DNA from 2 places in the Pseudoxanthomonas sp. 97-1-1 genome. Region 2 is predicted to be linked to the other one. Evidence: predicted binding sites of a transcription regulator. Region 2 holds the regulator's gene; the other holds the start of a gene.
The links. The regulator HrcA, encoded in region 2, represses chaperone genes, less so after heat shock. The targets are predictions, from matches to a motif close to TTNGCACTCNNNNNNNNNGAGTGCNAA.
Positions count from the first base shown of each region.

Region 1: the regulator HrcA is predicted to act here: its motif matches at 1,992-2,018, upstream of rpoH (RNA polymerase sigma factor RpoH).

Region 1 covers NZ_JBYMTJ010000001.1:1,517,649-1,521,603, reverse strand. Annotated here, with positions in the region: gene AC3DET_RS07075 (dipeptidase) at 1-881, shown strand, start outside; gene AC3DET_RS07070 (metal-dependent hydrolase) at 993-1,835, shown strand; gene rpoH (RNA polymerase sigma factor RpoH) at 2,030-2,908, shown strand; gene AC3DET_RS07060 (hypothetical protein) at 3,039-3,955, shown strand, end outside.
Region 2 covers NZ_JBYMTJ010000001.1:78,661-82,615, forward strand. Annotated here, with positions in the region: gene dnaK (molecular chaperone DnaK) at 1-208, opposite strand, end outside; gene grpE (nucleotide exchange factor GrpE) at 313-831, opposite strand; gene hrcA (heat-inducible transcriptional repressor HrcA) at 874-1,923, opposite strand; gene recN (DNA repair protein RecN) at 2,014-3,681, shown strand; gene fur (ferric iron uptake transcriptional regulator) at 3,787-3,955, opposite strand, start outside.

The DNA.
Region 1 (3,955 bases), 1.4 Mb from region 2:
CGCATCCTGCCGAGATGGAACTCGCGCTCACCGCGGATGACGCCGAGCGGATCGCCGGTGCCGGCAAGCGCGTGTCGTTCATCAGCATGGAAAACGCCGCGCCGCTGGCGAGTGATCCAACCCTGCTGACGGCTTACCATCGCCTGGGGTTGCGCATGCTCGGCATCACCCATGTACGCAACAATGATTTCGGCGATTCTTCCACCGATCCGGCAGGTGCCGAGTGGAAGGGACTCAGTCCGGCCGGACGGGCTCTGGTGGCCGAAGCGAACCGGCTTGGCATCGTGCTGGATGCGTCGCATGCCAGCGACGCGGTGTTCGACCAGTTGCTCGCGCTGTCTTCGGCGCCGATTGTCTTGTCGCATACGAGTGCCGATGCGATCTACGACCATCCGCGTAATATCGACGACGCGAGAATCCGCCACCTCGCGGCGAAAGGCGGGGTGATCCACGTCAATGCTTACGGCGGCTACCTGGTCGACATCCCGAAGATTCCAGAACGCGAAGCGACGATGGAAAGCCTGTCGAAGACGTTCGGCCCCGAAAACAGGCTGCCGGCGGATCGCGTGGCGGACTATCTGGCCGAGCGCCGCGCAATAGACGTGCGGTATCCCGCCAGACGGGCGACGTTCGACGAATACATGGCACACCTGCTGCACATCCTGAAGGTTGCTGGCGTGGATCATGTCGGCATCGGCGCAGACTGGGATGGCGGCGGTGGCGTCGTTGGCCTGGAAGATGTCAGTGCCCTGCCACGGATCACCGAGGCGCTGCTGGCGGCAGGCTACTCCGAAGTGGACATCCGGAAAATCTGGGGCGGCAACCTCCTGCGCGTATTGCGGCAGGCGCAGAAGGGCGCCGCGCCCCCGGCATCTCCATGATCGCAAGGGTGCACTGCCGATACTCTTCGACGACCGCTCCGCTGTGGGTGAATCGATGCAGTGGGTCAGGACGCCTTCGCCCTCGCCGGTGAGCACGGGCAGGGCAGAGACATGAGTGAATCCATCACGCCGCGACGCTTCGTTGCAGGCCTTCCTCTCGACATTCCCCGGCACTGGTTACCGGGCAACGAAGTGGTTTCGTCGCTGCTCAATGCATACACCATCCTGGTGCCCGCGAACGAAGCCTTCTATATCCGGACGCTCAATGCGTGCATGCCGCATGTTGCCAGCGACGCGCTGCGCGGGCGCTGCCAGGCGTTTATCCGGCAGGAGGCGCAACATGGAGTGGCGCACAAGCGCTACTGGGACAACCTGGATGCGCAGGGATACGCATACCGTGGCTTCGAGCGCACGGTAGATCGTGTCGTCTTCCGCACGATGGACCGCTACGCGCCGCTTTGGCTACGGGTCTCACTGGTGAGCTGCGTCGAACACATCAACGCCTTCCTGGGGTATGAGTTCCTGTCGCAGTCGATCCTGGTCGAGGCGGATCCAAGTGTGCGCGACCTGATGGAATGGCACTTCGCAGAAGAGATCGAGCACCGTGCAGTCGCGTTCGATCTGCTGCAGGCGATTGCGCCTCGCTACGCGGTGCGCTTGCTGGGCGCGCTGACGACAACCACGCTTTTCTACGCCTTGATGATCGGCATGGCCACGTCACTGTTGGCCCAGGATCGCTTGGTGTGGAGAAAGGCCTCCTGGCGCCAGGTGGCCCATCACTTCGGGAAGGGGCATGGGATGGCGCGCCGCACCCTTCGTCACCTGCGCGACTACCTGCATCGGGACTTCCATCCTTCGCGTTTGGAGGGTGCCGACGACCTTGCCGCCCAGGTGCTGGCGAGGCAGGCTCGGAAAGCGCCGCCCGCCGTCGTGGCGATGTCCTCCCGAACCTGAACGCCAGATCGCCGGGGCGGGTGAGGGATTTCCGAACTAGCTGGGCATTACGTGATCCGGGATTGCCAAGTAATTGATAGGACAGGAATATTCCTGGACTAGTCCGCCGGAGGGAGATTGTTGCAGACGTAGGACAATGGGGAACTTCCCTGGTGGTTAGCAGTCGAACCCCCCGACTGCTAACATCCCTGCCCATGAGCCAGAACACTCCTACTACCGCCCTGGTCACCAACAGCCTGCCGATTCCCAGTGCCCTGGGTTCGCTGGACGCCTACATCAGTGCCGTGCACCAGATCCAGGTGCTGTCGGTCGAGGACGAGCGAGCGCTCGCCCACCGTTATCGCGAGGATGAAGACCTCGACGCGGCGCGCGAGCTGGTGCATTCGCACCTGCGCTTCGTGGTGCATGTCGCCCGCGGTTACAACGGCTACGGCCTGCCGCTGGGGGATCTGATCCAGGAAGGCAACATCGGCCTGATGAAGGCGGTGAAGCGTTTCGATCCCGACATGGGCGTGCGCCTGGTGAGTTTCGCCGTGCACTGGATCCGTGCCGAGATGCACGAGTTCATCCTGAAGAACTGGCGCATCGTGAAGGTCGCCACGACCAAGGCGCAGCGCAAGCTGTTCTTCAACCTGCGCAAGTCCAAGACACGCCTGGGCTGGATGAATGCCGAGGAAGTCAGCGTCATCGCCAAGGACCTCAACGTGTCCGAGCGCGAAGTGCTGGAGATGGAAGCGCGCCTGTCTGGTCGTGACATCGGTTTCGACGCCTCCTCTGACGAGGACGAGGATCATGCCCCGCCCTCTCCGGCCAGCTACCTGGTCGCCCACGATGAGGATCCTTCGCAAGCCTACGAGCGTGCGGACAGCGAAGACAATCAGATGGAACTGCTGCGCGAAGGCCTGGCGAATCTGGATGAGCGTTCGCGCGACATCATCAAGCGCCGCTGGCTGGATGGCGAAAGCAAGATCACGCTACAGGAACTTGCCGACGAGTACGGCATTTCCGCCGAGCGTGTCCGCCAGGTGGAAGCCAACGCGCTGAAGAAGATGAAGGCGCTGTTCGCGGCCTGACCCGGCATCGCGTCAGCGTACTGAAGAGGCCCCGTAAGGGGCCTCTTTTCGTTTGCAAGGTTCATCGATCGACGGAAGTGTGATCCACTACGCCGCGATCCGCCTCGGGCGGCAACTAAAGGAGCAGGGCATGGCGTGGGGCAACAAGCGGCAGTGGGTACTCGCGTTGGCATTGGCATGCGGCATGGGGGCGGGCGCGGGCGGCACGCCGGCCATGGCGGCCGAAACCGGCAACACCAAATCCTCCGGCGAAACGCGCGGCGTGAGTTTCAGCATCGATCGCGAGGAATACGACGCGCAGGCGCGCGCCGCGATGCAGATCGATCCGGTGGTGTCCGCGCAGCTTGGCGCGATTCGCAAGGTCGTGCTGGACGATGCCGCGAGCATGGACCAGCCCGGCCCGGACGTACTGGTGTTCGACGTCGAGGGCAGCCGTGGCAAGGGGCGCGTCACCGCGCGTTTCATCACCGTCAGTGCAACGGAGGAGGCGCTCGGCCCTGGCGTGCTGGTGATGTCGGACGGCACCGAGCACGTGATCGAAGGCGACGCCGACGCGTTGGCTGCGGAAGACGACCACCATGGGCACGACCATGATGAGGACGTCGGGGCGGGCGCCGATCTCTTCACCCGCCAGGCGCAGGAAGCCGCGCAGCGGTATCCGCTGATCCGCCAGCACATCGGCCAGATCACGACATTCGAGATCGACACGGAGGCTACCGGTGCCGCGCCGGGCATGAACACCTTCGTGTTCGACGTGGTGGGCGACAAGGGCCGTGGGCGATTGGAAGCGGACTTCATCACCGTCAGTGCCGAGACCGAACGCCTCGGCAAGGGCGTGCTGACGCTGGCCAATGGCCGCCGCTTGCCGTTCGAAGGCGAGCCGCGCGGTGAAGACGAGCCCGCCGATGAGGCGGGCGTCGATGGCCTGTTCGGCGATATGCAGGACAACATCTTCACCCGCCAGGCGCGCGTCGCCGTGCAGCGCTACCCGCTGGTGCAGCAGCACATCGGCACGCTCGCCTCGTTCGAATTCGACCTGGCTGCCAC
Region 2 (3,955 bases):
TCACCGCGTAGAAGGTGTTCTTCGGGTTGGTGACCGCCTGGCGCTTGGCCGACGCGCCCACCAGCACTTCGCCGTCCTTGGTGTAGGCGACGATGGAGGGCGTGGTGCGGTCGCCTTCCGAGTTTTCGATGACGCGGGCCTTGCCGCCGTCCATGATCGCCACGCACGAGTTGGTCGTGCCGAGGTCGATGCCGATGATCTTGCCCATGGTGAATGCTCCCTAGCAAATTCTGTCTGGATCCGGCCGGTGGCCGGGTGGATGGTCTCGATATAAGGGTGCGATGACGCCGTTCAAGCGCCCCGCGAAGGCGTTCAGTCGTGTTTTGCCACGACGACCAGGGCCGGGCGCAGCAGGCGGCCATTGAGTACGTAGCCCTTCTGGAACACCTGCACCACGCTGCCGGGGTCCGCGCCGGGGGCATCGGCCTGGCTGATGGCCTGGTGATGCTCGGGATTGAAGGCTTCGCCGGCAGGGTCGAGCAGGGTCAGGCCATTGTCGCCGGCCACTTTCAGCAACTGCTTGTACGTCAGCTCGAGCCCGTCGCGCAGCGGACTGGGCTCATTGCCCGCCGCTGCCAGCCCGGCGTCCAGGCTGTCGAATACCGGCAGCAGGTCGCCCAGCAGGCGTTCGTTGGCGAACTTGCGCGCCTGCTCGATATCGCGCGCCACGCGCTTGCGCTGGTTGTCCAGGTCGGCGCGCTCGAGCAGCGACGCCGCGCGCAGCTGGTCCACTTCGTTGCGGAGGATTTCCAGTTCGGCGATCAGCGCGCCTTCGACGTCCTGCGGCTCGTTGCCGCCGCCCAGGTCGGAATCGTGTTCGTGTTGGTTCATTTCGGGTCCCATCGCGGCAAGTCCGGCCGCCCAAGCCCCAACCTATGGGGCCGGCGTTTCCGGATTCAAGGCCGCACCGAGTACATCCGCCGCCGCCTGCACCACCGGAATGACCCGGTCATACGCCATCCGGGTGGGCCCGATGACGCCCAGCACGCCCAGCACCTGCCCGCCCGCCATGTAGGGGGCGGTCACCACCGAGACGCCGTCGTGCGGCGCCAAGCCGGTGTCCTCGCCGATGAAGATGCGTACGCCCGGCGCTCGGATCGTGCGCTCCAGCAACTGCAGGATCTCGCGCTTGCGGGCGAATGCCTCGAACAGGTCGCGCAGCCGTTCCAGATCGGACAGTTCCTGCACGCCCATCAGGCGGGTCTGTCCTGCCAGCACCACGTCGTCGTTGGGCGGCGTGAGGGCCTGCTCCGCCAGTTCGATGGATTCGGCCAGCAACCCCTCCATCTCGGTCTGCGCCCTGCGCAGGTCATGCAGCAGGTTCGCGCGGATCTCGGACAGGGGCCGGCCGGCGAACTGGGTGTTCAGGTAGTTGGCGATGCGCTCGAGTTCGGACCGGTCGTAGGCCCGGCGCGTTTCGATGACGCGGTTCTGCACGTCGTTGTCGGCGAATACCAGGATGGCCATCACCCGCTGGCCATCCAGCGGCACGAAGTCGATGTAGCGGAACGCGAACTGCTCGCGCCGCGGCACGCTGACCACGCCGACGAAGTGGGTCATCGCCGACAGCAGCTCGGAGGCGTTGCCGAGCAGCGCCTGGGTCCCGGCGCCGGCCGGCAGCTCCGAACGCAGCCGGGCCACTTCGCCCTCTCCCAGCGATTTCACCTGCACCAGGCTGTCCACGAACACCCGGTAGCCCTGTGCCGTGGGGATGCGCCCGGCGGAGGTGTGCGGCGAACTGAGCAGCCCGACCTCCTCAAGTTCAGAGAGGATGTTGCGGATCGTCGCCGAACTGACTTCAAGTCCGGCGTGCCGGGCCAGCGTCTGCGACCCCACCGGCTCACCGTCGCGGATATAGCGCGAGATCAGCGTGCGCAGCAGTTGGCGGGCGCGCGGATCCAGCGGGGGCGACGGTGAGTTCATGCCCGTTAGATAACGTCGCGCCTGCGGCTTTGCAAGCCGGGCGCTCCCCGCGTCTCAGAACCTGAGCCGGCACCGCTTACAATCCGCCGCATGCTCAGACACCTCGCCATCAAGGATTTCGCCGTCGTCCGCGCCGCCGAGCTGGAGTTCGGCGATGGCATGACCGTCATTTCAGGAGAAACCGGCGCCGGCAAATCGCTGCTGGTGGACGCGCTGGGCTTCCTGTCGGGCCTGCGGGCCGACAGCGGGGTAGTCCGGCATGGCGCGGAGCGCGCCGAGCTCTCCGCCGAGTTCCTGGCTTCGGCGGGCTCTCCGGCGCACACCTGGCTCGCGGACAACGAGCTCGACGACGATGGACAGTGCCAGTTGCGCCGGGTGATCCGTGCCGACGGCGGCTCGCGCGCCTGGATCAATGGCCGCAGCGTGACGCTGTCGCAGCTTTCCGACCTCGCGGCACGCCTGGTGGAAATCCATGGCCAGCATGAACACCAGGCCCTGCTCGCCCGCCAGAGCCAGTTGGCGCTGCTGGATGCCTTCGCCCGCAACGGCGACGAGCGCAGCGCCGTGCGCGACGCGGCGCTGCGCTGGAGCACCCTCCTGCGCGAACGCGAACAGTTGTCCGGCCAGGGCGATGTCTCGGACCGGATCAATTACCTGGAGCACCAGTTGGCCGAGTTGCAGCGCGAAGACCTGTCGCCGACCGCGCTGGAGGCCCTGGTGGCCAGCCATCGCCGCCAGGCCCACGCCACCGGCCTGATCCAGGCCTGTGACGCGGCGCTGGGTCAACTGGCCGGTGACGACGCCCCCTCGTTGACGCGCCATCTGCAGCAGGTGCGCGCCGACCTCGCCCGCCAGGCCGAACACGAGCCGCGCCTGCGCGACGTGGATGCGCTGCTGGACGGCGCGGCGATCCAGGTCGAGGAAGCCCTGTCGCTGCTCGGCCAGGTCCGGGACGACCTGGACGGCGAACCCCTGCAGTTCGATGCGCTGGAGCGCAAGCTCGCCCGCGTGCACGACCTCGCGCGCAAGCACCGGGTGCCGCTGGAAGGCCTGCAGGAGCAGCACGACCGGCTGGCGGCCGAGCTGGAATCACTGCGTGGTGCGGGCGAGCGCCTGCTCCAGCTCAACAGCGAGATCGACGCGGCCAAGGGACACTGGCGCGATGCCGCCGCCGCACTGACCCGCACGCGCCAGCGCGCCGCCAAAGCACTGGGCGACACCACTACCGCACTCATCGCCGAGCTGGGCATGGGCGGAGGCCGCTTCGGGATCGAACTGGAGCCTCAGGACGGCGAACGCCCGGATCCGACCGGCGCCGAACGTATCGAATTCCTGGTCTCCGCCAACGCCGGCCAGCCGCCCCGCCCGCTGCGCAAGGTCGCCTCCGGCGGCGAACTCGCGCGCATTTCGCTGGCGATCGAAGTAGCCGCGCTTGGCCTGGATGCGGTTCCCACCATGATCTTCGACGAAGTGGATACCGGCATCGGCGGCGCGGTCGCCGAGATCGTCGGCCAGAAACTGCGCGCACTCGGCGCCCAGCGACAGGTGCTGTGCGTCACCCATCTGCCCCAGGTGGCCGCGCAAGGCCACGCGCACTACCGCGTCAGCAAAGCGCCGGTGGAGGGCATGACCCAGAGCGCAGTCGAGAAGCTGGGCGCGAAGCAGCGCGAGGAAGAACTCGCCCGGATGCTGGGCGGCGTGGAGGTCAGCAAGGAAGCCCATGCCGCGGCCAAGCGGCTGCTCGCCAACGCGGTCTGATCCACCCTTGTTGTTTACTTGTGGGAGCGACGCAAGTCGCGAAGTGGGGTCGATGAAGCCTCGTCGCGACTTGCGTCGCTCCCACAGCCCGGGATTTCCGGGCTATCAGCGCTTCTTGCGCACGTACAGCACCAGCGAGTGCTCTTCCAGCTCGTAGCCGTGCTTGGCGGCGATCTCGCGCTGCAGTTTTTCGATCTCGGTGCTTTCGAACTCGATGATCTTGCCGGTGTCCACGTCCACCATATGGTCGTGGTGGCCGCCGCGGTCGAGTTCG